Rhodopseudomonas palustris: one gene and its partner. The protein of the gene in region 1 interacts with the protein of each later gene in a pairwise test. Links are inferred from orthologs where the notes say so. Each region holds a gene or a part of one and is shown in the gene's direction. Other genes may lie near its edges.

The links.
Region 2: the proteins of pheT (region 1) and secD interact in binary tests that used the Escherichia coli proteins (3 or more experiments, as listed by UniProt). The link is inferred for Rhodopseudomonas palustris from one-to-one orthologs.

The regions. Positions count from the first base shown.
Region 1 is NZ_CP058907.1:29,983-45,380, reverse strand. Bases 1,174-4,181 are described here. They hold pheT (phenylalanine--tRNA ligase subunit beta), read left to right. Parts: upstream 1,174-1,475; coding sequence 1,476-3,887; downstream 3,888-4,181. Other genes in these bases: HZF03_RS00185 (flavin monoamine oxidase family protein), read right to left, coding at 3,894-4,181; HZF03_RS00195 (endonuclease domain-containing protein), read left to right, coding at 1,174-1,331. In the rest of the region: pheS (phenylalanine--tRNA ligase subunit alpha), read left to right, coding at 1-621; more of HZF03_RS00195, read left to right, coding at 852-1,173; more of HZF03_RS00185, read right to left, coding at 4,182-5,351; HZF03_RS00180 (YiiX/YebB-like N1pC/P60 family cysteine hydrolase), read left to right, coding at 5,699-6,583; HZF03_RS00175 (thermonuclease family protein), read right to left, coding at 6,587-7,162; HZF03_RS00170 (DUF1674 domain-containing protein), read right to left, coding at 7,247-7,465; HZF03_RS00165 (RsmB/NOP family class I SAM-dependent RNA methyltransferase), read left to right, coding at 7,618-8,970; HZF03_RS00160 (heparinase II/III family protein), read left to right, coding at 9,308-11,023; purH (bifunctional phosphoribosylaminoimidazolecarboxamide formyltransferase/IMP cyclohydrolase), read left to right, coding at 11,209-12,801; HZF03_RS00150 (3-deoxy-7-phosphoheptulonate synthase), read right to left, coding at 12,859-13,953; HZF03_RS00145 (MFS transporter), read right to left, coding at 14,168-15,398.
Region 2 is NZ_CP058907.1:3,109,914-3,125,155, reverse strand. Bases 4,662-7,513 are described here. They hold secD (protein translocase subunit SecD), read left to right. Parts: upstream 4,662-5,212; coding sequence 5,213-6,814; downstream 6,815-7,513. Other genes in these bases: secF (protein translocase subunit SecF), read left to right, coding at 6,840-7,513; yajC (preprotein translocase subunit YajC), read left to right, coding at 4,731-5,168. In the rest of the region: HZF03_RS14300 (bifunctional AfsR/SARP family transcriptional regulator/alpha/beta hydrolase), read right to left, coding at 1-687; mddA (methanethiol S-methyltransferase), read left to right, coding at 835-1,635; HZF03_RS14290 (outer membrane protein), read right to left, coding at 1,682-3,382; HZF03_RS14285 (ATP-binding protein), read right to left, coding at 3,551-4,540; more of secF, read left to right, coding at 7,514-7,958; HZF03_RS14265 (Mth938-like domain-containing protein), read left to right, coding at 8,119-8,502; HZF03_RS14260 (phytoene/squalene synthase family protein), read left to right, coding at 8,499-9,371; methylenetetrahydrofolate--tRNA-(uracil(54)-C(5))-methyltransferase (FADH(2)-oxidizing) TrmFO, read right to left, coding at 9,399-10,835; HZF03_RS14250 (DUF1127 domain-containing protein), read right to left, coding at 10,972-11,124; HZF03_RS14245 (DUF2189 domain-containing protein), read right to left, coding at 11,623-12,519; HZF03_RS14240 (DUF3597 domain-containing protein), read left to right, coding at 12,900-13,292; HZF03_RS14235 (PaaI family thioesterase), read right to left, coding at 13,595-14,002; HZF03_RS14230 (GNAT family N-acetyltransferase), read right to left, coding at 14,135-14,425; HZF03_RS14225 (DUF3828 domain-containing protein), read right to left, coding at 14,722-15,242. UniProt on the Escherichia coli protein: Part of the Sec protein translocase complex. Interacts with the SecYEG preprotein conducting channel. SecDF uses the proton motive force (PMF) to complete protein translocation after the ATP-dependent function of SecA.

The DNA.
Region 1 (15,398 bases):
GAGATGCACGACACCTTCTATTTCAACCCGAAGGAAGACGGCTCGCGCCTCTTGCTCCGCACCCACACCTCGCCGGTGCAGGTGCGAACCATGCTGTCGCAGCGGCCGCCGATCCGGGTGATCTGTCCCGGCCGCACCTATCGCAGCGACTCGGACCAGACCCACACGCCGATGTTCCATCAGGTCGAAGGGCTGGTGATCGACAAGGGCTCGCACCTCGGCCACCTGAAGTGGATCCTGCACGAGTTCTGCAAGGCGTTCTTCGAGGTCGACAACGTCAACATGCGGTTTCGGCCGTCGTTCTTCCCGTTCACCGAGCCGTCGCTGGAAGTCGATATCCAGTGCCGCCGCGGCAAGGACGAGATCAGGTTCGGCGAAGGCGAGGACTGGCTGGAGATTCTCGGCTGCGGCATGGTGCACCCCAACGTGCTCACCGCCTGCGGGCTCGATCCGGACGAGTATCAGGGCTTCGCCTGGGGCATGGGCATCGATCGCATCGCGATGCTGAAATACGGCATGAGCGATCTGCGGCAGTTGTTCGAAGCCGACGTGCGCTGGCTCAATCACTACGGCTTCAAGCCGCTCGACATCCCGACGCTGGCGGGCGGATTGAGTTCGTGAGTCTTGCAGGCGCAGTGTGTGGGGCAAGTGCCCTCACCCCAGCCCTCTCCCGCAAGCGGGAGAGGGGGCAGACTGCGGCTTGCGGGAACTCATTGCCTGAACGCGGGCGTCAGTAATTAAGATGATTAGTTGTCGAGATGATTGAAGACCTCGCAACGCCGCACGGCGAACTCCCTCTCCCGCTTGCGGGAGAGGGTTGGGGTGAGGGCGACGCGGGGACGGAGCTTGCGATGGACGATCCGAAGCAACCGACCTGGAACGTGTCGCCGAGCCAGCGCCGGCATGCGCGCGAGCTGCGAAAGAAGTCGACCGAGGCCGAGCGGCTGATGTGGGGCGAGCTGCGCGACAAGCGTCTCAATGGCGTCTCGTTCAAGCGACAGGTGCCGATCGGGCCGTACATCGCCGACTTCGCCTGCCACGCGAAAAAGCTGGTGGTCGAGCTCGATGGCGGTCGGCATTTTCCCGATGACGGTGAACGCTCCGATGCGGCGCGCACGGCCGCGATCGAGGCCCGCGGGTTTCGGGTGATCCGCTTCAGCAATCATGAAGTCATGACTAATCGAGCAGGGGTGTTGCAGAGCATTGCGGATGTGCTTGCGGCAAGGGCCCTCCCCCCAACCCTCTCCCGCAAGCGGGAGAGGGTGCGCGCCAAGCGCGCGGCGAAGCCTCGCTCTGACGCGGGTGCCGCGAACGACCAGGGCGATGAGTAGATGCATTCGCGTAGCCTCACCATTCGGCACGGCCTGCTCCCTCTCCCGCAAGCGGGAGAGGGGTGGGGTGAGGGCGACGCGGGCACCGTTTCGACGATTCAGCACGGCGCGTCTCTCCGCGCTGCCAGACGGAAGTAACAACCGATGAAACTCACCCTCTCCTGGCTGAAAGATCATCTCGACACCGACGAGCCGCTGGAAAAGCTCGCCGACAAGCTCACCATGATCGGGCTCGAAGTCGAGGGCATCGAGGACAAGGCGAAGGTGCTGGCGCCGTTCACCATCGCCAAGGTGCTAACGGCCGCCAAGCATCCCAACGCCGACAAGCTGCAGGTCTGCACGGTCGACGTCGGTGACGGGGCTGCGCCGGTGCAGGTGGTGTGCGGCGCGCCGAATGCGCGCGCCGGCCTCGTCACGGTGTTCGCGCCGCCCGGCACATATATTCCGGCCAAGGACTTCACGCTCGGCATCGGCAATATTCGCGGCGTCGAGAGCCGCGGCATGCTGTGCTCGGCCGCTGAATTGCAGATCTCCGAGGATCACGACGGCATCATCGAGCTGCCGGCCGATGCGCCGGTCGGTGCCGCCTATGCGGCCTGGGCCGGGCTCGGCGATCCGGTGCTCGACATCAACCTGACGCCGAACCGGCAGGACTGCGCCGGCGTGCACGGCATCGCGCGCGATCTCGCCGCCGCCGACATGGGCAAGTTCAAGGACCCGGGTATCAAGCCGATCAAGGGCGAATTCCCGTGCCCGGTCAGTGTCACTGTCGAAGACAGCACGCTGTGCCCCGGCTTCGCGCTGCGGCTGGTGAAGGGCGTCAAGAACGGCCCGTCGCCGGAATGGCTGCAGAAGCGCCTGACTGCGATCGGACTGCGCCCGATCAACGCGTTGGTCGACATCACCAACTACCTGACATTCGATCGCTCGCGCCCGCTGCACGTGTTCGACGCCGCCAAGGTGAAGGGCAATCTGGTGGTGCGCCGCGCCAAGGACGGCGAGACGCTGCTCGCGCTCGACGGCCGCACCTACACGCTGGATTCGTCAGTCTGCGTGATCGCCGACGATCACGGCGTCGAATCGCTCGCCGGCATCATGGGGGGTGAGCTGTCCGGCTGCTCGGCCGAGACCACCGACGTGCTGATCGAATCGGCGCTGTGGAACGAGATCAACATCGCCCAGTCGGGCCGCAAGCTCGGCATCAACACCGATGCGCGCTACCGCTTCGAGCGCGGCGTCGATCCAGCCTTCATGCTGCCTGGGCTCGAGCTTGCCACCAAGCTGGTGATGGAGTTCTGCGGCGGCACGCCGTCGGAGGCGGTGGTGGTCGGCAATCCGTTCGCCGACGACAAGATCATCGACTTCCCGCTCGCCGAGGTGAAGCGTCTGGCCGGCATCGAAGTATCGCTCACCGAGATCCGCCGTATCCTCAATCACCTCGGCTTCACGGTCGTCGGGCAGGCGCCGGTGGTGAAGGTCGCGGTGCCGTCGTGGCGCAGCGACGTTCATGGCAAGGCCGATATCGTCGAGGAAATCGTCCGGATCGTCGGCGTCGACAAGGTGCCGCTGACGCCGTTCGAGCGCGGCGATGCCCCGCGCAAGCCGGTACTCACCCAGATCCAGAATCGCACCCGCCGCGCCAAGCGCGCGCTGGCGGCGCGCGGCCTGACCGAGGCGGTGACCTGGTCGTTCATCTCCAAGCCGTTCGCCGAAGCGTTCGGCGGCGGCCAGCCGGAGCTGGCGCTCGCCAATCCGATCGCGTCCGATCTGTCCGACATGCGGCCGAGCCTGCTGCCCGGCCTGATCGCCGCCGCACAGGCCAACGCCGATCGCGGTTCGCCCGATCTGTCGCTGTTCGAAGTCGGGCAGGTGTTCAAGGGCGACCGGCCGCAGGATCAATTCATGGCTGCGAGCGGCGTCCGCCGCGGTGTCGCGTCCTCCGCGGGCCTCGGCCGGCATTGGTCGGGCTCGGCGCAGGCGACCGCGCTCGATGCCAAGGCCGATGCGTTCGCGGTGCTGGCTGCGGCCGGTGCGCCGATGGCGGGGCTGCAGATTGCCACCAACAAGCTGCCGGCCTGGCTGCATCCGGGCCGCTCCGGCGCGATCCAGATCGGGCCGCAGAACGTGCTCGGCTATTTCGGCGAGCTGCATCCGCGGGTGCTCGAACAGCTCGGGGCGGATGGCCCGCTGGTGGCGTTCGAAGTGATCTTGGAAAAGATCCCCGATCCGAAGCAGCGGCCGACCCGCGCCAAGCCGGCGCTCGAACTGTCTGCGTTCCACCCGGTGTCGCGCGACTTCGCCTTCATCGTCGATCGCAAGGTCGCGGTTGCCGATATCGTCCGCGCCGCGCAGGGCGTCGACAAGAAGCTGATCACCTCGGTCAGCGTGTTCGACGTCTATGAAGGCAAGGGCATCGATCCTGACAAAAAGTCGGTGGCGATCGCCGTGACGCTGCAGCCGCGCGACAAGACCATGACCGATCAGGAGATCGAAGCGGTCGCGGCCAAGATCGTGGCGGAAGTCACCAAGAAGACCGGCGGCAGCCTGCGCGGCTGAGGCCGCTCAGCGCCACCACGACGGCGTGCCGCTCGCGGTGGCGGGCGGGCGCTGCTCGCGCTGACGCTGCGGTTCGCGCCGCGGCTTCTGTTTGCGTAGGGGCTTCTCCGGCGCGGGCTCCTTGACGGCGCCGATCTTCTTCAGCGCGGCGTCGGCGGCGCGTTCGCCGGATTCCCAGGCGCCCTGCACCGTGCCGAACAGCGTTTCGTGGGTCGCTTCACCGGCAAAGAACAGATTGCCGAGCGGCTCGCCCAGCACCTTGCGCGACGGCTGGCCGCCGGGCTCCGCCGCCGACATCGCGCCCAGCACGTAAGGCATCTCGTTCCAGCGCGTCACCGCCTTGCGTTCGACCGCGCCTGCGATGTCGCTGCCAAACAGCTTGCCCAGCCATTCGATCGCGAAATCCTGCATCGCGGCTTCGCCCTGCGCGGCGAGCTGGCGCCCGAACGAGCCGGCGACGTCGACCGTGCACAGCGAGGTACCGCCGATATTGCCCACCAGCGTCGCGGTGCGGATGTCGTCGGCGCGTTCGATGATGGTCTCGTCGCGCGATAGCCCGAGCGGGTTACCTTTGAACTGCAGCGCGATGCGGTCGATGCTGCCGAGGCTCAGCCGTGCTGCGGCGTCGAGCTGCCGTTTCGGCAGTTCGGGGGAGAACCCCAGATTGCCCGAGGTCAGCACATTGGTCGACGCCGTGACGATGATGGCGCGCGCACCGATCCGGCCGGCTGTGGTTTCGACCGCGAGATCGCGCCCGCTCCACACGATCCGCTTCACCGGGGTCGACAGTGCAATCGGCAGCGAGGATGCGAGCTGGGTCAGCAGACTGCCGACGCCTTGCGGGCAGCCGAGCAGCGCGGTGCGGTCCAGCGTCCGCACCGCGTCCATCGCCGACAGCGCGCGCAGGTCCTTGCTGGTCGTCGCCGGGCCCAGCACATATTCGATCGTCGCCGCCCAATCACCGAGATCGTTCGGCAGCGCGGCCGCGCAGGAAATATCGGACTTGCCGCGTGACGCATCGCTGATGGCGCGGCTGGCACGGACGAAGGCCGCCAGAAAATCCTCGGTCTCGCGCGAACGGGCGTTGCGGCGTCCGATCCTGACCTTCTGGCCGGGGGCGACAGGCGTCACCGCAAAGCCGGAGCTGCGCGCCAGCCGGACCAGCGGGTTGCTGTCGGGGTTGTGCAGCCAGCGCGCGCCGCGGTCGAACGGCGCTGCGAAACTGGTGGTATCGGTGACGCAGCGCCCCCCAATCTCCGAGGCGGCCTCGACCACGATTACCTTGCGGCCGGCCGCCACGATCCGCCGCGCCGCCGCGATCCCGGCGGCGCCGGCGCCGACCACCACGACCTCCGCCTCGCGCGGCAGAGCGGCGTTCGCCCGCCCGCCCAACACGGGCAGCAACGCAAGCCCGGCAGTAGCGCCGAGCAAGCCCTCGAGCAGGCTGCGTCGCGAAATCGTCATGGCATGGTTTCCGAAAGCTTGGAGGCGGCCGGGGCGATCGACCGGCGCGGCCAATGGCGGCCGGCGCGGCGACTATCCGGTGGGGCGACGGCACGGCGTCCCGCGACTGTGACCAATGTGTTGAACTCCGTCGCGTTTCGCGTCGTCCGCCGACTGTTTCGGCGAGGCGACACGGCCCGGCCAACCTCGTCAACTTGCCGGAATCGCTTCCGGCCGGCAACCGTTCGTGGTGAACGATGCGTAACTGCGCGAGGAATCAGATGAACTAAACTGCAACGGCTTTGCTCGACGATCATCCACGAACGCGATGTGACGATGTCGCAGCATGATCCCGCAGGAGCGCGGCAATGGGTGTGGTGCTCGAGACTATCGGCAAGTTGATCGCCAGCTACTTGCAGAAGGAAGAGCCGGGCTACGAGCCGTTCACCCCGAGCGATCCGGACCATCTCCGTACCATCATGGAGCCCGGCGACGTCCTGCTGGTCGAGGGCAACAGCCGGATCGCCGGCATCATCAAGTATCTGACGCAATCGACTTGGTCGCACGCCGCGCTGTATGTCGGCCCGATCGACGGTGTCACCGAGCCGGACGGCGAGCCGCACGTGCTGGTCGAGGCCAATATCGGCGAGGGGGTGAGTTCGTCGCCACTGTCGCGGCACCTTGCCTACCACACGCGGGTGTGTCGCCCGGTCGGCCTTTCTTATGAAGACCGCCACACGGTGTGCCGCTATGCGATCAATCGCATCGGCTTCGGCTACGACACCAAGAACATCATCGACCTGATGCGCTATCTGGTGCCGCTGCCGGTGCCGCAGCGCTGGCGCCGACGGATGATCGCGCTCGGCTCCGGCGATCCGACCAAGATCATCTGTTCGGCGCTGATCGCGCAGGCGTTCGAGGCGGTGCGCTATCCGATCCTGCCGAAGATCACCAAGGCCGGCAGCCGCGCGGCGCGGCGCGAGATCCTGCACATCCGGCATTCGACGCTGTACATGCCGCGAGACTTCGACATCTCGCCGTATTTCGAGGTGGTGAAGCCGACCATCGTCAACGGCTTCGACTACACGACGCTGCATTGGGCCGACAAACCGAAGCCGGTCGTCGAGAGTGACAGCCCGTTCGCGTCGCAGATCGAGGGGTCCGAAAGTGCGCCGTCGCTGGCAACGCAGACAGCCGAAGCCGATCCGGCTCTCGATCTTGCCGGGCCGCCCAAACTCGGCGCAGTCGCCTAAACCTCAGCGCCCGCCGCACCAGCCGTCGCGATGTCCGCCGCCATAGGCGCGGGCATAGCCGCCGTCGAGCAGTGCGTTCGACACGTTGGCGGTGCGTTTGGTTGCAACGTCCGCCACGACGCGGCCCTGATACTTGTCGGGACCGATGTTGTAGATCGCGACCTCGCCCTCGGCGAGCAGCCGGCGCAGCTCGTCTGCGGCGGCCTCGGCCATCCGCAATTCGCGGGCGCATTGCGCTTTCAGCTCTGGCGCATCAATGCCGCGCAGGCGCACCCGCGTGCGCAGGTCCGTGCCCGGCCATAGGTGCACCCGCGCATCGAAGGTGTCGCCGTCGATGGTGTACAGCACGTCGACCGGGTGCCGCGTGGTCGGATTGCCGGCGCGCCGCCACACCGTTTCGCTGTCGTTATCTATTCCCTGCGACGCCGGCGGCTGCAGCCAAGGCAGATGCAGCAGCCAATGCCGCGCAGGCAGCATGGTGCCGGCCGCAACGCCGAGCACGAACACCCATGGCCATAGTCGGCTGCGCCAGGGCAGCCGCGAAATCCGAACCGGGTTCGTTCTCGGATATGGGGACATACTCGTGCGATAGCCCGAGTCGGCAAATGGCACAATAATTCTGCGCAATCACTGGTTGTGATGAGCTTGGCGCTCCGCCAAGGCTCAGAAATCCGACGCGATGCCTTTGACTTCCCAGTCGCCATAGCGGGTCGGCTCAGGACCCTTTGGACCCTGGACTTCCTTGGCGCGCGCTTCGGCATGCTTGGCGGCTTCGACCCGGCGGGCTTCGGCTTCGGCGAGGGCGCGCTTGGCCGCTTCTGGGAGATCCTTGCGCGGCGAGGCGGCATCCATGGTGGCGGACTTCGGATCGGGATTTGTCATCGGCGGACGCCTTTCTTCATCGCGCGGGGCGCAGGTCATCACCGGCAGGGGCTACGGCGATTCTTACATTTGGCATATTCGAATGCCATCCACGGCAGACCAGCGCGCGGCCTCGCGCGGCGTCTCTCCTCCTGCTGTGATACCCTCAATCCATGCCTGCTCCAAGATTCGCCCAAGCTTCCGAGGTGCCCGGCCTCGCTGCGCGCCGCATTGCCGCGGACATTCTGGACGGCGTGCTGCAGAAGCGCCGCATGCTCGACGACCAGCTCGAAGGCCCGGCCGCGCATCCGGGTCTGAAGACACTGTCGGATCGTGACCGCGCGCTGATGCGCCGGCTGGTCGCGACGATTTTGCGTCGTCTCGGAACGCTGGAAGGGCTGCTCGCCAAGCTGCTCGATCGCGGCGTGCCGACCGATGCGCCGCGCGCCAAGAGCGCGCTGTTGATCGGCGCCGCGCAAATTCTCTGGATGGATGTGCCGGACCATGCCGCCGTCGATCTGTCGGTGCGGCTGGTGCAATCCGACCGTCGCGCTGCCAAATATGCCGGTCTCGTCAACGCCGTGCTGCGCCGCTGTGCGCGGGAAGGTCAGCCGTTGGTCGAGGAACTGGCGGCCGGAACGCCCGACGTGCCGCAATGGCTGCTGGCACGCTGGAGCGAACATTACGGGGCCGAGATCGCGCGTGCGATCGCGCAGGCGATCAGCCACGAACCCTCGCTCGACCTCACGGTGAAATCCGACCCGGCGCATTGGGCGGCGCGGCTGCACGGCGAAGTGCTGCCGACCGGCACCGTGCGCACGCTGCTGCAGGGCTCGGTGCGGATGCTGCCGGGCTTTGATGAAGGCCAGTGGTGGGTACAGGACGCGGCCGCCGCGCTGCCGGCACGGCTGTTCGGCAATATCGCCGGCAAGAGTGTTGCCGATCTTTGCGCGGCCCCTGGCGGCAAGACTGCACAGCTCGCCGCCGCCGGCGCCCGGGTCACGGCGATCGACCGTTCGCCGGCCAGAGTCGCGCGATTGCGCGAAAACCTGGCGCGGCTATCGCTCGAGGTTGAAACCGGCGTCGCCGATGCGGCCGAATGGCGGGGCGATGCGACCGCCGAGTTCGACGCGGTGCTGATCGATGCGCCCTGCGCCTCGACCGGCACGATCCGGCGGCATCCCGACGTCGCCTGGCTGAAGCAGGAGAGCGACATCGGCGCGCTCGCTGCGGTTCAGAATCGGCTGTTGAAGAAGGCGGCGTCATTGCTGCGACCTGGCGGTACGCTGGTGTATTGCACCTGTTCGCTCGAGCCCGAGGAGGGCGAGCAGGCGATCGCCGCGCTGCTCGACGCCGAGTCGTCGATGCGCCGGCAGCCGATCGATCCGGCAGAAGTCGCTGGTCTCGCCGAGATCGTCACCGCAGATGGTGCGCTGCGGACCCTGCCGTGCCATCTGCCGCACAGCGATCCGCGGCTCGCCGGGCTCGACGGCTTCTATGCCGCGCGGCTGGTGAAGTCGTTGTAATTCTTCAAGTTTGATCGGCCGTGGGGCGTGGCGCAGCAGCGCCCGTCCACATTCGCCTATCGCCAGGGTGTGTGAACGCCAATTCCAGATTAAAAGGATTCGCAACGAATTTTCGTTAACTTGAGGTTGCTTTGGTCCAGAACAATCTTTCGTCTCCGCTGCGCGCATGTCTGCAGAGCCGTTTCAGTCGAAGCTGTACCGGACTGGACGATTGTCCGACGTCTTGCGCGGTCTGACGTCGGCCGTCCGTAGGGGGCAGCAACGTGATGCTTACCAACGACCCGGGGCTCTAGCGCAGGTGTCGGCCACCCCCCGCAGAGGAATTTCGGCGCTGATCATGGGCCGCTTCGCGCGGACCGTGATGGCGCGCGCCTCCGGTGGTTCGGTGGCGGTGACCCGGCTGTGGCCCGGCCGCACCGATCGGCTGATCATCGCGCCGCACGATCTGCGTACCGCGGATGCGACCCGCGCCGCCGAAGTCTATGCCGGCCGCTTTGTCTTCGCAGGTAAGATCGTCACCTGTCACGGCCGCTCGATCTTCGATCTCGAACCGCCCTCCGACGACTGGGAAGCTGCGCTGCTCGGCTTCGGCTGGCTGCGCCATCTGCGCGCCGCCGACACCGCAATCACTCGGGCCAACGCCCGTTCGCTGGTCGACGACTGGCTCAGCAACATGTCGCGCACCGGCCCGGTCGGGCGGCGGCCGGACGTGCTGGCGCGACGGGTGATCTCGCTGTTGTCGCAGGCGCCGCTGGTGCTGTCCGACACCGATGGCAAGTTCTATCGTCGTTACTTGCGCGGCCTGACCCGCGAAATCCGAGCGCTGCGCTACGCGCTGCTCGATGTGCAGGACGGCGTGCCGCGGCTGCAGGTGCTGATCGCGCTGTGCTACGCGTCGCTGTGCCTCGCCAACCAGGCGCGGCAGATCCGCGGCGCCACCAAGAAGCTGTCGGACGAGCTGCAGCGCCAGATTCTCCCGGATGGCGGCCATATCTCGCGCAATCCGAGCGCGCTGATCGAATTGTTGATCGACCTGTTGCCACTCCGCCAGACCTTCGCGGCCCGCAACATCGCGCCGCCGCCGGCGCTCCTCAATGCGATCGACCGGATGATGCCGATGCTGCGGTTCTTCCGCCACGGCGACGGCAATTTCGCGTTGTTCAATGGCATGAGCGCGACGCCGTCCGATCTGCTCGCGACGCTGCTGGCCTATGACGACAGCCAGGGCACGCCGCTCGCCAGCATGCCGCATTCCGGCTACCAGCGGATCGACGCCGGCACCACGCTGGTGATCGTCGATGCCGGCACGCCGCCGCCCGCCAACGTCAGCCAGGAGGCGCATGCCGGTTGCCTGTCGTTCGAATTGTCGTCGGGCCCGTGCCGGATCGTGATCAACAGCGGCATGCCGACCACCAATCGCGAGAGCTGGCGCGGCTTTGCCCGCTCGACGGTGGCGCACTCCACCGTCACCTGCCACGACACATCGTCCTGCAGCTTCGTCGAGCGTTCGGCGATGAAGCGCTTCCTGCACGGCGCGCCGGTGGTCGGCGGTCCGCGTCAAGTCGAAAACCGCCGTGAAGAAGTTGCCGGCGGCGTGCTGCTGACGACGTCGCACGACGGCTACCGCGACAAATTCGGCGTGCTGCATCGGCGTGTCCTCATGGTGAAGCACGACGGCAGCCGTGTCGACGGTGAGGATAGCTTGTCTCCGGTGCAGGGCGGCCGACACCGCGCCGCGCAGGCCGACTATGCCGTGCGCTTCCACCTGCACCCGCTGGTCAAGGCCAGCCGTCTGCACGACGCCCGCGGCGTGATGCTGGTGCTGCCCAATCGCGAGGTTTGGACCTTCGAGGCGGCGGACGACAAGGTCGACCTTGAAGAGACCGTGTTCCTGGCTGGCAATGACGGGCCGCGGCGCTCGACCCAGATCGTGATCCGGCAGAACTCGATCGAAGCGCCGAACTTGCGCTGGAGCTTTATCCGCTCCAATGCGTCGCCGCAGGCGACCAGTGCCCGCCGCGCCGCCCGCCACGAGCCTGAACTGCCGCTCTGAGGCGCATTCCCTGAAATATGAAGCCTTCGGCGACCTTGGTCGCCGTTGTCGAGAGCGGTGAAAACTGCTACCGAACCCACGCCTCGCGCGACTGGCGACGTTAGGATGGAGCACCATCGGGAAGCGCGGGACGTATCTGCCGCGCGCCTGGGCATAGCTTTCCTTCCAACAGAAGATCGTGCCCCATGACCCAGAATCCTCGTCGCGTCACCCGTGCCCTGTTGTCCGTGTCCGATAAGACCGGTCTGATCGATTTCGCCCGTGCGCTCGCCGGCCATGGCGTCGAACTGGTTTCGACCGGTGGCACCGCCAAGGCGATCGCCGCCGCGGGACTCCCGGTCAAGGACGTCTCCGAGCTGACCGGTTTCCCTGAGATGATGGATGGTCGGGTCAAGACGCTGCATCCGAAGGTGCATGGCGGCCTGCTGGCGATTCGCGACAACGACGAACACACCCAGGCGATGGCCGCGCACGGCATCCCGCAGATCGACCTGCTGGTGGTGAACCTCTATCCGTTCGAAGCCACCGTCGATAAAGGCGCATCCTACGAGGATTGCATCGAGAACATCGACATCGGCGGCCCGGCGATGATCCGCGCCGCGGCCAAGAACCACGACGACGTCGCGGTGGTCGTCGAGGCTAGCGATTACCAGGCGGTGCTCGACGAACTCGCCGCCAATTCTGGCGCCACCACGCTGCCGCTGCGCAAGCGCCTCGCTGCCAAGGCCTATGCGCGCACGGCCGCTTATGATGCGGCGATCTCCAACTGGTTCGCGCTGCAGCTCAAGACCGACGCCCCGGATTTCCGCGCGATCGGCGGCCGGCTGATCCAATCGCTGCGCTACGGCGAGAATCCGCACCAGACCGCAGCGTTCTACGCCACGCCCGAGAAGCGCCCCGGCGTCGCCACCGCGCGCCAGGTGCAGGGCAAGGAGCTGTCCTACAACAACATCAACGACACCGACGCCGCCTATGAGTGTGTCGGCGAGTTCGACGCGGCGCGTACCGCGGCCTGCGTCATTGTCAAGCACGCCAATCCTTGCGGCGTCGCCGAGGGATCGAGCCTGCTCGACGCCTACAAGAAGGCGCTGGCTTGCGACTCCGTCTCGGCGTTCGGAGGCATCGTCGCGCTCAACCGCACGCTCGACGCCGAAGCGGCGCGCGCCATCACCGAGATCTTCACCGAAGTGATCATCGCGCCGGACGCCACCGACGAAGCGATCGCGATCGTCGCGGCGAAGAAGAACCTGCGGCTGCTGCTGGCGGGCGCGCTGCCCGATCCGCGCGCCAACGGCCTGACCTACAAGACCGTCGCCGGCGGCCTGCTGGTGCAGAGCCGCGACAATGCGGTGGTCGATGACATGGCGCTGAAGGTCGTCACCAAGCGGCAGCCGACCGAAGCCGAGCTGCGTGACCTGAAGTTCGCGTTCCGCGTCGGCAAGCACGTCAAGTCCAACACCATCATCTATGCCAAGGACCTCGCCACTGTCGGTATCGGTGCCGGTCAGATGAGCCGCGTCGACTCCGCCCGCATCGCCGCCCGCAAGGCGCAGGATGCGGCCGAGGCGATGAAGCTCGCCGCGCCGATGACCAAGGGCTCGGTGGTGGCCTCCGACGCGTTCTTCCCGTTCGCCGACGGCATGCTGGCCTGTATCGAAGCCGGCGCCACCGCAGTGATCCAGCCCGGCGGCTCGGTTCGCGACGACGAAGTGATCAAGGCTGCGGACGACGCCGGCATCGCCATGGTGTTCACCGGCACCCGGCACTTCCGACACTAACAAAGGACGACGAATAGCGGGACAGCGACCGTTCGCGTTGCTGTCCCGCTTCGTTTTTCACGCCGCAGCACCTTTCTGCTGAGCGCTTGCGGCGTGCTGCGCAGCTCGCCGGCTCTCGACCGCATCGGCCAGCTCGTGCAGCACCGTCTCGGTCGTCGCCCAGTCGATACAGCCGTCGGTGATGCTCTGGCCGTATTGCAGCGGCCGACCCGGCGCCACATCCTGCCGACCGGCGACCAGATTGCTCTCGATCATCACGCCGATGATGCGGCTCTCGCCAGCCGCCATCTGACGCCCGATATCGGCCGTTACCTTCGGCTGGTTGTCCGGCTGCTTGCTGCTGTTGGCGTGGCTGGCGTCGATCATCAGGCGCGGCGGCAGGCCGATCTTGCCGAGTACCGCTGCGGCGGCTTCCACACTTGCGGCATCGTAGTTCGGTGTGACGCCGCCGCGCAGGATGACGTGGCAATCACTGTTACCAGTGGTGGCCGCGATCGCATTGCGCCCGCCCTTGGTCACCGCCATGAAATGATGCGGCTGCGCCGCGGACTTCACCGCCTCCGCGGCGATCCGGACGTTGCCGTCGGTGCCATTCTTGAAGCCGATTGGGCATGACAGGCCTGACGCGAGTTCGCGGTGGATCTGGCTCTCGGTGGTGCGCGCGCCGATCGCGCCCCAGGCGACGAGATCCGCGATGTATTGCGGCGTGATCAGATCGAGGAATTCGGTCGCCGCTGGCAGGCCGAGATTGTTTACGGCCGACAGCACTTCACGCGCCAGCCGTAGCCCCTTGTCGATCCGGAAGCTGCCATCGAGATCGGGGTCGTTGATCAGTCCCTTCCAACCCACCGTGGTGCGCGGCTTTTCGAAATACACCCGCATCACGATCTCGAGCCGGTCGGCCAGGGTCTCGCGCAGCGCCGCCAGACGGCTGGCATAGTCCATGGCCGCGGCCGGATCGTGAATCGAACAGGGGCCGACAACGACGAGGAGCCGGTCGTCGGCTCCGGTCAGGATGGCATGAATCGCGCTGCGGCTCGCCGCAACGGTACGCGTTGCGGTCAGTGTGCGCGGAATCTCGCCCATCACCTCAGCAGGCGTACTCAGCTCGGTGATTTTCTGAAGGCGAAGGTCGTCTGTGGTGGTCAACACGGCAGTTGCTCCTTGTCAGGAGACCTGCCGGCTCAAACGAAAAAGCCGCCAGGTCTGGCGGCTTTTCGGATTTTGATGCTGCAATCGTCAGATCGCGCGAAATCCTCCCGCCGCCAGCGAGCTGCTAAAATAAAAGTACCAGTACGAGGCGGTCAGGTGGATCATGCCCGCTCCTATAGACCAGGTCGGCGTGTTTGTCCACGCACCGGCGCGATCAGTCCGCCGAGCGCCGGACCTGGGTCAGCAGCGCCAATCCGGCGACGAAGAACAGCACCAGCACGGCCATACCGGCCTTCTGGCTGCTCGCCAACGCCGTGACACTCGCGATCAGCAGCGGACCGATGAATGAGGTGACCTTCCCGGTGAGGGCGAACAAGCCAAAATACTGCGCGATCCGGTCCCGTGGGGCGATCCTGATCAGCAGCGTGCGCGATGCGGCCTGCAGCGGGCCCCCGGCGATGCCGATCAGGCAGCCGAGCAGCAGGTAGGCGCGTTCTGCAGGTGATGCGAACAGCGCTGCGCCCGGTTGCGGCGGCGTCACCTCGATCAGCAGCACGTGGCTCGGATCGATCAGCAGGATGCCGGCGATCGCGACCAGCAGGAGCAGCAGTGAGCCGGTGATCACTCGTTTGGAGCCGAATGCATCGTCGAGGCGTCCGCCGGTGAAGGCGCCGATGGTGGCGGCGATCGCCAGGATGACGCCGAAGGTGCCGATCTGGATCGTGCTCCAGCCGAAGGTGCCGGTGGCGTAGATGCCGCCGAATGCGAACAGCGACACCAAGCCGTCAGTGTAGATCATGTTGGCGAGTAGGAAGATCGCCAGCGAACGCCGCCGCGGTAGGTCGCGCAGCGTCTCGCCGAGTTCTCGCAGGCCCTCGCGGATCGCGGCGCGCGGCGCGAGCTTGGCGGGGAAATCCGGTGTCAGCAGAAACATCGGCAGCACGAACACCACGAACCACATCCCGGTGAGCGGGCCGCTGATGCGGTCGCCTTCATGCAGCGCCGGGTCGAGTCCGAACCACGGCGTGATGCCGAGCAGCGTCTTGCCGGTCTCCGGGCTGGCGGCGAGGAAGCCGAGGACCAGGATCAACGACAGGATGCCGCCGACATAGCCGGTCGCCCAGCCGGTGCCCGATAGGCGGCCGATCTTCTCCGGCGGCACCAAGTTGGGCATCATGGCGTTGTTGAACACGGTGGCGAACTCAACCCCGATGGTGGCGAGTGCGTAGGCGATCAGCAGGGGGAGAATCGTATTCGGTTCGCCTGGCTTGCCGAACCACATCAGCATCGATCCGATCACCAGCATGCCGCCGAACAGCGCGATCCACGGCTTGCGGCGACCGCTGGCATCGGCGATCGCGCCGAGCACCGGCGACGCCAAAGCGATGACGAAACCGCTTGCCGCGGTGGCGAACCCCCATAGCGATTGGCCGGTTGCCGGATCG
Region 2 (15,242 bases), 3.1 Mb from region 1 along the record:
CAACTCCTCGGTCTCGGCCTCGGGCGCCACCCCGAGCTCATCGTGCAGCCGCCTGGTCAGTGCGGCGTGATGGCGTTCCGCCGCCTGCCGGTCGCCTGCCAGCAGCAGACTGCGGATCAGATGGCGGCCGTAGATCTCGCTGAGCGGATCCAATTCCACCAGACGCGTCGCACGAACTGCGGCCGCTGCATGATCGCCGGCGGCGTTGCTGTCCTGCACCAAGCGCTCCAGTGCGTGCAGGTAGCGTCCTCGCAGCGCCTCGCGGCGGAAGAACGCCCACTCCTCGAACTCGGCACAGTCCGGCAACGCGAAGCCGGCGAGGAAATCGCCGTGATAATAGCCGCAGGCTTGCCCGAAATCCGCGCGTTCACAGGCGGTTTCGAACAGCTGCGCATCGACGCTGAGTTCGACCGAGGGTGACCAACGCAGGCTGGTCCGGTCGGTCTCGAACACCGGCTGACCGAGCGCCTGCTCGATGCGATGCAGCAAGCGCCGCAGCCGCGCGCGGGCAACGTCGATGGCGCTGTCCGGCCACAGCAAGGTGGCGACGACGTCCCGGGACACCGCTGCGCGCGCCTCCGCGAGTTGGACCAGCAGCGCCAGCCCTTTGCGCAGATTGAGCCTGACCGGACCGTCGAAGCTGCGGATCTCAGGAAATCCAAAGGTCTGGAGCCAAAACCCGGTCACGACATCTGCCTCGGTCTGCCCCGGAGCGCGCCGAGGGGACGGGCAGGGGACGGTGAGGCGGTAGCAATCGCGCCTGATCGCCGTCGAATGGCGGTCGTTACCGCATCGCTTGCCGCCGGCGGCGGCGACCCAACCGGAAACGCACTCATGATCAAACGTCTCCTGATCCCGACCTACGGTCTCCTGAGCTATGCCGTGTTCCTCGTCTCGATGATCTACGCGCCCGGCTTTTTCGGCAACACGCTGGTGTCGAAATCCATCGACGTCGGCGCCGCGTCCAGTCCGGGCCAGGCCGTCCTCATCAATCTGCAACTGATCGGTCTGTTCGCGATCCAGCACAGCATCATGGCGCGCCAGCGCTTCAAGCAGTGGTGGGCGAGGCATCTGCCCGCACCGTGCCAGCGCAGCACCTACGTGCTGCTGACGAGCCTGCTGCTTCTGTTGCTGTTCTGGCAGTGGCGGCCGATTCCGGTCGTGGTCTGGAGCACCAGCGGTATCGCCGCTTGGCTGCTGGTCGGGCTGTATTGGCTGGGCTGGGTGCTGGTTTTGGCGTCGACCCACATGATCGATCACCTCGATCTGTTCGGGCTTCGCCAGAGCTTCTCAGCGATGCGCGGCACCGAGCCTTTGCGCCCAGCGTTCCGGACGCCCTTGCTGTACAGGTTGGTGCGGCACCCGCTGATGCTCGGCTTCCTGATCGTGTTCTGGGCGACGCCCGAGATGACGGCGGGTCATCTGCTGTTCGCGGTCGTCATCACGATCTACATCCTGATCGCGCTGCAATTCGAGGAGCGCGACCTGATCGCCGAATTCGGCGCGACCTACCAGCAGTATCGGGAGCGGGTTCCGATGTTGCTGCCTCGTGTCCTCCGCCGGACCGCCGCCGGCCGGGGCGGCGACGTGCCAGACGAGAGCAGGGCGACTGCCTCGCCTCCATCCGGAGGCTGAGCCGGCCGGCGAGGTGCTGAACGAACTGCCGGCGACCCGACCGGAGTCAGCGATCGAACTTGTACGACGCCTGCACGAAGGTGCCGTAGCGTTCGACCCGGATCGGCAGCAACTGGGTGGGCACCGGACTGCCGAAGCCCGCGGTCTCGACGTCGGTCGCCCACATCGCCCAGTAGCGGCCGCCGACGCCGACATTGAATGTCGGCGTGATATCGTAAGTCAGGATCGCTTCGAGCTGAACGCCGCGGCCCGTGCCCCAGGCAGGGGAGTCCTTGCTCGCAACATCGGTGCGGGCGTGGTGGATATCGAGCGCTGAAATATGCGTGTAGGGCAGGTAGGCGGCATCGATCAGCAGCTTGGTGTTCGGCGCGACAGCCAGAGTGCCGTTCGCGCCGATCCGCAGCGAGTGCCAGTCTTCATACTGGCTGATCGAGATTCCCTCCGACGATCCGCAGAATGCCGTGGGAATAGCAAGCGCGATCTGGCGGCAATTGAACGCGTCCTTGCGGTCGCGATAGAAGTTGTAGCCGGCGAACACGCCGAGCTTGCCGAACGCGTCGCCGAACAGATCGATGCCGACATCGAGCGTCGCGTAAGCGATGGTGCCGGTGACCTTGTTGTGATCCGTGTTGGAATACGCCGTGGCGTTTTGCTGATCGGTCGGGAACCAGTCTTCGTCGTTCATCTTGCCGGCTACCAGTCCGCCGCCGCCGGCAAATCCCTTCAGAAACAGCCTGTGTGGGCTGTCGATCCGCCAGAATACTTCGCCGGAATGACCTTCGCTCTCATAAGTGAGCCGCGACACCAGATGCTCTTGCTGGGCGTTGATGGTGTTCAGGGTCAGGTCGTTCTGATAGCGGCCGTGGCTGTACCAGTAGCGCGCCCCGACATCGAACTGCCAGGCCGACCAGGAGGTGCCGGCCGGCGCCTTCACAGGTAGCAGCGCGACCGAGTCGAATGCGCCGTCGCCGCGGCCGAAGTAATAGTTCAGCCCGAGCTTGATCAGGTGCATGTCCTGACGGATCTGCGTTGGTGCTCCGGCGGTGTCGACCAAGGTCCTCGGGTTGAACGGTGTCTGCAGAAAGCCGCCGCCGGGACCGTCGATTCCGCGGTGACCGAAATTGGCGTAGTCGTATTCGGCGCGCACTGCCCAGCGTGACGACAGTGCGTGTTCGATGCCAGCGCCTACGGTCCAGCCCCAGCGTGTGGTGTCGAGCTCGGCCGACGGTTGATTGAGATAGTCGGGCGCGTTGGTCGTCATCCGGAAGTTGCCGAACAGAAACGCGCCGCCGCCTTTGACGTACATCAGCGAGCGGCCGTCGGGGCCGAACGCGTGGCCGAGCCGGCCGGTGAGGGTGCCCACCACATGCTCGCGGACGCGGCAATTCGCTGAGACGAATTGGCCGGAGTAGGCCAGACAGGTGTTGGTGCCGTCGGCATCGATCGCCGACGCATCGACTTCGACGCCGAGCACCCAGGGCGAGCCGTGCACTTGCCAGTTGTAGCCGGCCTGCAGGCCGGCGAGGGCTTTAGGTGCGCGCACGGTGTCGCCGTAGATCGACGGCCCAAACGGGTTGTCGACCTTGGCGGTTCCAAACCCGGCACCGAGATGGCCGCCGAGATAGAAGCCGGTCCAATTCCAGGCGGTGATGGCCTTGGTCGCCGGTGCCCGCGACAGATCCGCAGCCTCCGCCGCGCCACAACTCACCGCCAGCACGGCGGAAACACAAATGATCGAAGTGCGCACGGCCTTGCCCCCAAAGTCGCCATCGCCGACGCGGCAACACGGCCGCCTGTGTGACGGCGCGTGTCCGCGAATCGAGACTGCAGTTTACGGACGAGGAGTTCAGTTTGCGAACTCGGTAACCTCCGAGCCGGTCCGAATAATTTGTTCGGACCGGAGCTGCGCTGGCGACTACTTGGTTCCGAGTCGCACCTTGAGGCGGCCGGCGAGATCCTGCACGAACTGCCAAGCGACGCGGCCGGAGCGCGAGCCCCGCGTGGTCGACCATTCCAGAGCTTCGCGCTCGAGCTGTTCGTCGTCGATCGCGATGTCGTAGTGGGCGCAGTAGCCGCGCACCATCGCCAGGAATTCATCCTGGCTGCATTTGTGGAAGCCGAGCCACAATCCGAACCGATCGGACAGCGACACCTTCTCTTCGACCGCTTCGCCGGGATTGATCGCGGTCGAGCGCTCGTTCTCCATCATGTCGCGCGGCAGCAGATGCCGCCGGTTCGACGTCGCGTACAGGATGACGTTGTCGGGGCGGCCCTCGATGCCGCCTTCGAGCACGGCCTTGAGCGATTTGTATGAGGCGTCGTTGCCGTCGAACGACAGATCGTCGCAGAACACGATGAATCGGAGGTCGGAAGCGCGCAGCAGCGTCATCAGCGCCGGCAGGCTCTCGATGTCTTCGCGGTGAATCTCGATCAGCTTCAGCCGGCCGGCGACGTCGGGCCGCGCGTTGACATGCGCGTGAGCGGCTTTGACCAGCGACGATTTGCCCATCCCCCGCGCGCCCCACAACAATGCGTTGTTGGCGGGCAGGCCGGTGGCGAACCGCTCGGTATTTTCGATCAGCGTGTCGCGCATCCGGTCGACGCCCTGCAGTAGCGACAGATCGACCCGGCTGACCTTTGGAACCGGCGCGAGCCACCCCTCGGGCTGCCAGATGAACGCGTCGGCCGAATTCAGCGCGGCATCGGCCGGAGCGGCGGAAGTGCCCGCCAGGTGGGCGGAAATGCCCTCCAGAGCGTGGGCGATCCGCTCCAGCAGTGCGCCCTCGAGGGATGCGCCGGGAGGCGTCGCCGGCGGGCGGCGCTTTGCCGCCGGTGCGCGGGCGGGCTTGCGGGCGGCGGACTTCGGGGCGGCTTTGGCGGGGCGGGATTTTGTCTTTTTGGCCATGCTTGCACTTCCTGATGCCGCAGCCATATCGGGCTGTGCCACCCCCGGCAACCCACGGAAATGAGAGCGCAATGAGCGGGGTGGCGACGTTGCAATTGGGACCGCGGCGGTTATAGTCCGCGCGAATTTGCGCCCCCCGGCCGACGCTTTCCGCGCCGGGCCGGCTCGCTTGCTTTCACGGGGAATCCGAATGTTCGTTACGCCCGCTTACGCCCAGGCTGCTGCTGCCGGCGGCGACGCCAACAGCATGATCATGTCGCTGCTGCCGTTCGCGCTGATCTTTGTCATCATGTATTTCCTGATCCTGCGTCCGCAGCAGAAGAAGGTCAAAGAGCACGCCGAGATGGTGAAGAACATTCGCCGCGGCGATACCATCATCACCTCGGGCGGTCTGGTCGGCAAGGTGACCAAGGTGATCGATGACGATACCGTCGAATTCGAACTCGCCGACGGGATTCGCGCGCGCCAGATGCGCCAGATGATCACCGGCGTCCGCGCCAAGGGCGAACCGGTCAAGGATGCTCCCGAAGCCAACGGCAAGGCCAAGGGCAAGAAGGACAAGGACGCTCCGGCCAAGACCGAGGGCGACAAGACCGAACCGGCGAAGGACGACACCGCGTCGAGCTGATGCTTGGACGCTTCGCCTCTTTCGGTTTCTGACGGGACAACTCGATGCTTTATATCTCACGGTGGAAGGCGCTGGCGATCATCCTGACGGCGCTGGCAGTGTGCCTTTGCGCCGTTCCCAATTTTTTCCCCGAGAGCACCGTCAAGAGCTGGCCGAAATGGGCGCAGCGTCACTTGGTGCTCGGCCTCGACCTGCAGGGTGGCTCGCACATCCTGCTCGAGGTCGACGCCAATTCGGTGAAGAAGGACAAGCTCGATTCGGTTCGCGACGACGCCCGCCGGGTGCTGCGCGAAGCCCGCATCGCCTACACCGGTCTCGCGACCAAGGGCGACTCGGTCGAAGTCCGGATCAGCAAAGACACCGACGTTCCGGCCGCACTCGCCAAGCTCCGTGAGCTGTCGCAGCCGCTCGGCGGTCTGCTCGGCTCCAACGGCCAGCGCAGCCTTGAAGTCTCCGACGCCGGCGGCGGCTTGATCCGCCTGACGGTGCCGCAAGCCGCGATCGCCGATCGTGTCCGTCAGTCGGTCGACCAGTCGATTCAGATCGTCGAACGCCGCGTCAACGAACTCGGCACCGTCGAGCCGCTGATCCAGCGTCAGGGCGCCGACCGCATTCTGGTGCAGGTGCCCGGTCTGCAGGATCCGACCCGGCTGAAGGAACTGCTCGGCAAGACCGCCAAGCTCGACTTCCGGATGGTCGACAGCTCGGTGTCGGGCGATCAGGCGATGGGCGGCAACGTCCCGCCGGATTCCGAACTGCTGATGAGCGCGTCGTCGCCGAAGCAGCCTTACGTGATCAAGAAGCAGGTGCTGGTGTCCGGCGCCGATCTCACCGACGCGCAGCCCGGCTTCGACCAGCGCACCGGCGAGCCGATCGTCTCGTTCCGCTTCAACACCAACGGCGCCCGCAAATTCGCCCGCGCCACCACCGAGAACGTCGGTCTGCCGTTCGCCATCGTGCTCGACAACGAGGTGATTTCCGCGCCCGTGATCCGCGAGCCGATCACCGGCGGCTCCGGCCAGATCTCCGGCAGCTTCACGGTGCAGGGCGCCAACGACCTTGCGATCCTGCTGCGCGCCGGCGCGCTGCCGGCACCGCTGACGATCATCGAGGAGCGCACCGTCGGTCCGGGCCTTGGACAAGACTCGATCGAGAAGGGCGAACGCGCCGCCTATGTCGGCTCGATCCTGGTGATCGTATTCATGTTGCTGACCTATCGGCTGTTTGGCGTGTTCGCCAACCTCGCGGTCGCGGTCAACGTTGCGATGATCTTCGGCGTCCTGTCGCTGCTCAATGCAACCCTGACGCTGCCCGGCATCGCCGGCATCGTGCTCACGGTCGGCATCGCGGTCGACAGTAACGTGCTGATCTACGAGCGCATCCGCGAGGAGATTCGTGCAGGCAGAAACGCGATCTCGGCGATCGACGCCGGCTTCAAACGCGCGCTGGCGACAATTCTCGATTCCAACATCACCACCTTCATTGCCGCCGCCGTGCTGTTCTATATCGGCACCGGTCCGGTGCGCGGTTTCGCGGTGACGCTGGGCATCGGCATCATCACCACGGTGTTCACCGCCTTCACTTTGACCCGACTGATCGTCGCGACCTGGGTGCGCTGGAAGCGGCCGCACCACGTGCCGATCTGACGCATCGAATCCGAGAGAGCCACACGTGACACACTGGATTTTGGTCGGGCTGGGCGTTCTGATCGTGGTGCTGACGGTCGTCAGCATCTTCGGCTGGCTGCCGTCGCTGCGCATCGTTCCCGATAACACTCACTTCGATTTCACCCGCTTCCGCCGCATCAGCTTCCCGATCTCGGCGGTGCTGTCGATCGCCGCGATCACGCTGTTCTTCACCCACGGGCTGAATTTCGGCATCGACTTCCGCGGCGGCACGCTGCTCGAAGTTCGCGCCCATTCCGGCGCGGCCGATATCGCCGGCATGCGCGATACGCTGAGCAAGCTCAGTCTCGGTGACGTGCAGTTGCAGCAGTTCGGCGGTCCGGCCGAAGTGCTGATCCGTATCGCCGAGCAGCCCGGCGGCGACCAGGCGCAGCAGGTGGCAGTTCAGAAGGTGCGCGCCGCGCTCGGCGACTCGGTCGACTATCGCCGCGTCGAAGTGGTCGGCCCGCGCGTCTCCAGCGAGCTGCTCGCGTTCGGCATGCTCGGCCTGATGGTCGCGATCCTGGGCATTCTGGTCTATCTCTGGTTCCGCTTCGAATGGCAGTTCGCGCTCGGCGCGATGATCGCCAACGTCCACGACATCGTGCTGACGATCGGCTTCATGTCGATCAGTCAGGTCGACTTCGACCTGACCTCGATCGCGGCGCTGCTGACTATTCTCGGCTACTCGCTCAACGACACGGTCGTGATCTACGACCGTATCCGCGAGATGCTGCGGCGCTACAAGAAGATGCCGATGCCGCAGCTCCTGAACGAGTCGATCAACTCGACGCTGTCGCGCTCGATCATCACCCACGTCACGGTGACGCTGGCGCTGCTCGCGCTGCTGTTGTTCGGCGGCCATGCGATCCACTCGTTTACCGCGGTGATGATGTTCGGCGTGGTGCTGGTCGGCACCTACACATCGATCTTCATTGCGGCGCCGATCCTGATCTATCTGGGTGTCGGCACCCATCGGCTCGATGAGCCGGCAGAGAAGCCGGCCAAGCCCGAGCCGGTGGCGCCGCCCGCTGCTGCCGAAGAGATCCCGGCCCAGTTCGTCGAGCCTGAACCGGCCGCGCCGGCATCCAAGCCGGCGAAGGCCGGCAAGCCGAAGAAGCGATAATGACCTTAGCCGGGCAGGCCGCCGTTTAAGGTGGCCGGCCCTGGCGGGGTGAACCGTTGCAGTGCCACCGCACTGACGCGCAGGCGCCGGTCGTTGCGATCGGCGCAAATCTGTAAGGTGCCGCCGCATGACGCCAACGCTCGACGAGGGACGCTAGCTCGTGGCGCAGCGCTCAGAGATTCCTCATTTTCCGCGAACGGCCGCGATCGATGCCTATGGCAAAGGCGGGTTCTACTTCGCCGACATGTCGCATCAGGGATCGCTGCTGTTCCTGCCGGATGCGGTGTGGGGCTGGGACGTGACCAAGCCGGAGCAGATCGACCGCTATAGCCTGCAGCGGGTGTTCGATAACGCCAACGCGATCGACACGTTGATCGTCGGCACCGGCGCCGACGTCTGGATCGCGCCGCGGCAACTGCGCGAGGCACTGCGCGGTGTCAACGTCGTACTCGACACCATGCAAACCGGTCCGGCGATCCGGACCTACAACATCATGATCGGCGAACGGCGGCGCGTTGCGGCAGCGCTAATTGCGGTGCCATGAGCGAGCCCGCCGCTAGCACCAGCGCTGCCGCGTTCTGCGCCGGCTTGGTGCGCGAGGCCAACTTCGACCGTTACGCGGCGACGCTGTTCGTCCCGCCGGAGAAACGCCGCTCGCTACTCGCGCTCGCTGCCTTCAACGCGGAGATCGTGCGCGTGCGCAGCCAGGTCAGCCAGCCGCTGCCCGGGGAGGTCCGGCTGCAGTGGTGGACCGATCTGCTCGCCGGCACCGCGCATGGCGGCGCCGAAGGCAATCCGGTCGCGGCCGAACTGACGCGCGCGATCGCCGAGCATGCGCTGCCCGTCGAACCGCTGACGCGGCTGATCGAGGCGCACATTTTCGACCTCTACAACGACCCGATGCCGGACTGGACGGTGCTCGAGCCGCATCTCGTCGAGACCGAGGGCGCGCTGATCTCGCTGACCGCGCGGGTGCTCGCGCAGGGCGCCGGGCAGGCTTCGGACGCGGTCGAGCACGTGGCGCGGCACGCCGGCGTCGTGGTCGGAGTCGCGCGCATCGTGGCGCGGTTGCCTTATGATTCCGCGCGTCGCCAGCTGTATCTGCCGAACGATGTGCTGCAGCGGCACGGCTGCGATTTGGAGCAGGTGTTCAGCGGCCAGTCGACCGCGGCGCTGCGTGCTGCTCTCACTGAGGTGGTCGCTGAGGCGCGCAAGCATCTCGATCAGGCGTTTCAGGAGCTGATCGAGCTGCCGGCAGCGGTCCGCCCAGCCTTTTTGCCGCTTGGGCTCGCACGCTGCGATCTCAACAGACTCGCGGGGCCGGAGCGCGATCCGTTCACTCCCTTCGAGCGTTCGCGCCTGGCGACGTTGTGGACGCTGTGGCGGGCGAGCCGAAGCAAGCCCTTTCGCTAGGGCCGGATCGCTGGCGACGTCCGGCTGCTACGCCGCCTTCGGCAGCTTCAGGTGCGCGGCGATCCAGGCGTCGATGTCGGCGAGGGCGCGAGCGCTGAGCGCCTGCTTCTTGGCAACCGATTTTTCCGGGCCGCGCAGGCGCTTGCCGTCCGGCCCCTTTGTCGGCGGGTTGGCGAGTGGCGGGAACAGGCCGAAGTTGATGTTCATCGGCTGAAACGAGCGCGGACCGGCGTCGATTGTTTCGATATGGCCGCCGGTGATGTGGCCGAGCAGGGCGCCGAGCGCCGTGGTCGGCGGCGGCGGGGCCAGCGACTGGCCCACCAGGTCGGCCGCAGCGGCCAGTCCGGCGAACAGTCCGATGCTCGCGGATTCGACGTAACCCTCGCAGCCGGTCATCTGCCCGGCGAACCGCAGCCGCGGCGAAGCGCGCAGCCGAAGGCTTTCATCGAGCAATTTAGGCGAGTTCAGAAACGTGTTGCGATGTAGCCCGCCAAGCCTTGCAAATTCAGCGTTTTCGAGTCCTGGAATAGTACGGAAAACGCGCAGTTGCGCGCCGTGCTTCAACTTGGTTTGGAAGCCGACCATGTTGTACAGCGTGCCCAGCTTGTTGTCCTGCCGGAGCTGGACGATGGCGTAGGGCTTCACCGTCGGGTTGTGCGGATTGGTCAGGCCGACCGGCTTCATCGGGCCGTGCCGCAGCGTCTCGCGGCCGCGCTCGGCCATCACTTCGATCGGGAGGCAGCCGTCGAAATACGGCGTGTCCTTCTCCCAATCCTTGAAGTCGACCTTCTCGCCCTCGATCAGCGCGTCGACGAAGGCGTCGTACTGCTCGCGGGTCATCGGGCAATTCAGATAATCAGCGCCGGTGCCGCCAGGGCCGACCTTGTCGTAGCGCGATTGGAACCAAGCGACCGACATATCGATCGAGTCGCGGTGCACAATCGGCGCGATCGCGTCGAAGAACGCCAGCGCGCTCTCGTCGGTGAGGCCTCGGATCGCGTCGGCGAGCGGTGCTGAGGTCAGCGGGCCGGTTGCGATCACGACGTTGGTCCACTCCTGCGGCGGCAAGCCGTCGATCTCCTCGCGGCAGATCTCGATCAGGGGGTGCTCGGCCAGTGCCTTGGTGACTGCGGCTGAAAAGCCGTCGCGATCGACTGCGAGCGCTCCGCCGGCCGGGACCTGATTGGCGTCGGCCGCCTGCATGATCAATGAGCCAAGCCTGCGCATCTCAGCGTGCAGCAGCCCCACCGCGTTGTTGGCGGCATCGTCGGAGCGGAACGAATTCGAGCACACCAACTCGGCAAGACCATCGGTCTTGTGGGCCTCGGTGGTCCGGACTGGCCGCATTTCATGCAGCACAACCCGCACACCGGCGCGGGCGATTTGCCAAGCGGCTTCCGAGCCGGCGAGGCCGGCGCCGATGACGTGAACGACGGGTGAGGCGGGGGCTGTTCTGCTGGTCATCGGCTACAGCTAGCGCGATTCAGCCGCGGGTCAAATCCGTTTCAGGCCCGGCCGCACGGCTCAAAGCCTCGCACAAACGACAACGCCCGCCAGGAGGCGGGCGTTGGCCGTAGAAGGCAGAAACAGGCGGTACGGGTCAGCCGTTGTAGTGACCCGAAGCGACGCGCGGGATGTCCGAACGGTCAAGTCCGATGTCGGCCAGTTCGCGATCGCTGAGCTGGGACAGCTCAGCGACGTTACGCTGATAGTCCCGGAACGCGCGGATCGCGCGGATAAGCGAAAGCAGCATTGGATGGTCTCCTTGTCCACGATTCAGTTCTTCGGAAGAACCGAAGCGTCGAAAGGAATATAGGCGACGAGTCGCGAAATCAGCAGCGTAAATGCTGCACCGCAGCTAATCCGTCAGTGCATACCGCCGGGAAGGAATGATTAACCCTTCTGCGCTGGCTCGCCTCCGAGATCTGTTCTCAGCTTGGGGCGGAGGACGAGATGATCTCGCTCCTCGGGGCATTCCGAGCTGAAATATAGTGCATTTTCGCCGCAATCTGGTTCCGGTCTCCGCCTCGCACGCCGTCTCACCGGAAATCTAGTGCCGATCAGCTCCGCCGTCCGAGTTAAGACCTTCGGACAATCTGGTCCGTTCCCATGCATTATACGCATAAATACGGAGGTCGTGAATGAGTATTCAGGCCGGATCGAGGGATTTGATCTGCCGCAATGCACAAAACGGCCGCCGACCTCTGAGAACGATCGGCGGCCGAGGTGGGGAGCTTGCCGATGAGTCGGCTCAGGTCCCGTTGCGCTTCCACTGGAACAGGTTGGCCGGGAAATCCGCCGCCGATCGCTTGAGGGCGCGGGTCGGCGGGATCTGCGGCGGATTGGGATTGGGCTCGACCACCTTTCGATAGAGGTGCCAGGTGGCGTGCCCGAGCAGCGGCACCACCACCGCCAGCCCCAGGAACGCGGGGATCGACCCAATCACCAGCAGCACCGCGACGATCGCGCCCCAGGCGGCGATCGGCAGCGGATTGACCGCCACTACCCGCAGCGAGGTGGCCATCGCATCGCCGATGCCGGCATGCCGATCCAGCATCATCGGGAACGCCACCACGCTGAGGCACAGCGCCGCCAGCGCGAACAGGAAGCCGACGCCGCAGCCGATCAGCATCAGGCTCCAGCCCTCCGGCGTGGTCAGCACCCGCCGCACGAAATCCGGGATCGCGGCAGCCGGCGCGTAGCCGAACAACGAGACGTAGATCGCCTGCGCGGCCGCGATCCAGACCAGAAACAGCGCCAGCAGGATGGCGCCAAGGCCAAGCATCGCGCCGAGCGACGGCGACCGCAGCACTGCCAGGGCGTCCGACGCCGAGGCCGGCTGGCCGAGCTCGCGGCGCCGGCTCAGTTCATATAGCCCGAGCGCGGCAAACGGGCCGAGCAGTGCGAAGCCGGCCGCGAGCGGAAACAGCAGCGGCAGCACTGCGTAGCCGTGCACCAGGCGCGCCAGCACCAAACCCAGCACCGGATAGATCAAGACCAGCATCACCGCGTGGCTCGGCACCGCCTTGAAGTCGTCCCAGCCTTGCCGAAGCGCCGCGCCGAGGTCGGCCAAGCCGATGCGATGGACGACGGGGGCGGGATCGTCCGCAGCGATGGCGGGTGGAGCAGATGAATAGGTCGTGGCCATGCGTGTCGTCCTCCCATGATCGACATGATGATCACCGGCCGTTACGCCGAGGACGGCGGGCCGGGCGCTTCTTGCGCGGAACGAAACGATCAGAAGGGGCCAGACGCGAGAGCACGAACGAACTGGTCTTGTGACCTGATCTTGCCGCGACCTGTGATGGTATCCTAACGCCGCTTATCGTCCTTCGTTGCTCAAGCTTTGGTGAGTAAAGATGCTGCAGTGCGGGGTGTGCATTGTTCAGCTTCGACGCGGACGGTTGGGACGAGTCGATACCAGCCGCCGTGCAGAAGACTCGGCAGTCGCTGATCCGGCGTGGAACTCATGCGGCCTGCTCGCTGTTGAAGCCGACGATGCATGGCATCGCAACAGGGGGAGTGAGCATGAGTATTTTCGGCAAGATCATGAGCGCGATTTTCGGCGACAGCGCCGCTGCGTCACCGGGCGGCGCGCAAGCGCCCGCGACAACCGGTGCAGCGGGCACGGCGCCAACCGCGCCGCAGTCGACCGCCGCGCCGTCGATTGATGTGGCGCCGATCCTCGACAAAGCGGTGAAGGCCAAAGGCGAGAAGCTGGAGTGGCGCACCTCGATCGTCGATCTGATGAAGGCGCTCGATATCGACTCCAGCCTGTCGGCCCGCAAGGAGCTCGCCAAGGAGCTCGGCTACAGTGGCGACATGAACGACTCGGCGTCGATGAACATCTGGCTGCACAAGCAGGTGATGAGCAAGTTGGTCGCCAACGGCGGCAAGCTGCCGCCCGAGATCAAGCACTAACAGTTCTGCTTTGAAGGAAAAAGAAACGCTCTTTGGACTGCTCGCAACGGGCAGAACCTCATGGCGAGGAGGCGCGAAGCGTCGTCTCGAACCATGCGCCGCAAGGCCATGTGGTGCCCAATTGCGGGAACTCGCGTGAAGGGCCTTAGGGCGTTCAATTGACGATGAGTTCGGGATGGCCGGGCTATGTCCCGGCCATTCACGCCCTTTGTGCGGTTTCCGCTGCAATACGCGGGTGCCCGGCACAAGGCCGGCATCAGGAGTCGAAGCGAAAGCGCCCGATTTGATAGCGGTGCTGTGAACTACGACTCGAAAATCCGGAACACCGCGCTGGTAGTCACCAGCAGCTTGTCGCCAGCGAGCGCTTCGGCGTCGATGAAGGCGAGGCTCCGGGACAGCTTCTTCATCGTGGTGCGGCCGGTGATCCAGCCGCCGGGCTCGATGGTGGCGATGAAGCGGCTGTCGAGCGACACCGTGGCGCAGCGCCGCTGACCGGCCAGCACCACCGAGAATCCCAGAATGGTATCGAGGAAGCCGAGCAGCGCGCCGCCATGCAGCACGCCGTTGGGATTGCCGTGGCGGTCGTCGCTGAGGAAGCCGAATTCCGGCTGTCCGTCGCCGCTCTGCCGCCAGTAATACGGGCCGTTGGTACCGATATAGCCGTCCTGAACGGCGAATGGTTGAAAGCCCGGCGGCGGCGAAACGGTCATGTTGTCGGCTCCTGCGGAGCGCGGCCGCAGGAGGTCACTGGCTGGACCGGCGTGCCGCGCACAGTGGAACCGATGCCACAGCCCGCGGCCGTGGGCAATTGCCGGACCGCAGCAAGCGGCCCGGCTGAGATCTCAGGCAGTGAGGTCGGCGTATTCCGGATGCGCGTCGAGAAAATCGGCGACGAAGCCGCAGCCGGCGCTGACCTTGGCGCCCTCGGCACGGATCAGATCGAGCGCGCCGCGCACCAGGCGCGAGGCGATGCCACGGCCGCGCAGCGGCGGCGGGGTCTCGGTGTGGGTGATGACGACGCGGCCGCCTGTGCGGCGATAATTCGCGAACGCGATCTCGCCATGGGCGTCCAGTTCGAAGCGGTTCAGCGCCTTGTTGTCGCGCACGTTGGCTGCGGCCGTAGTCCCGCTCATGACGTCTCCTCAATTTCAAAGTCCGGTACGCCGGCGAGAGCCGGTGTGCCGTTGGCTGTCAGGTGATGCCGGCCCCGTTGATGTCAAGGGGACGGCGAGGTGGCAAGCGCGGCGTCGTTGCGACGCAGGCCACTGTGGATGGTGCAGGGTAAGGCCACACCGCGCTGCGCCGCGCAACCCGGACAATCCCGGAGGCGACGGCCTTAAGCGCGTGAGGCGTGTGCGTCACCGCACCACGATCATCATGGCGCGGAGTGGCAACGCCGGCGGATTCGATTAGTTCTTAAGCGAGGCCTCTAGTTCTTAAGCGAGGCCTCGAGCATCTGCCGCACCGACCAGGTCTGACCATCAACGCTGCCGCGAATGTCGTCGATCCGCCACGACGTGCCGTCGCGCACCAGCTCGTAACGGATCACGCTATCCCCGGCGACCTTGCGCGGCTGGCTGCCGATCAGCGCCACCGCCAGCGTGGCGTGGGCATCGTCCTGGCTCTCGGCCTTGATGACGAACGACTTGATGTCCGGATCCTGCGAATTGCTCACCGGATCGAAATCGATCGGTCCGATCTCGCCTTGCGGCACCTTGGCCTCGGCCTTGGTCCAGAGGGCAGCGAGCGACTTCGACAGATACTTGCCGCGCTCCTTGGCGTTGTTGACGAAGGCGCCGCCGGCATTGTCCTTGGCGGCCGCTTTGTAGAGCCTGGTCAGCAGCGCCGCGGGATCGGTCGTCGCCGGTTTGGCCGGTGCCGCAACGGTCGGCTGGGCCGGCGCCTGCGCAAGCGCGACAGTGGGCAGCGCAACAGCGGCGGCGAGATAGG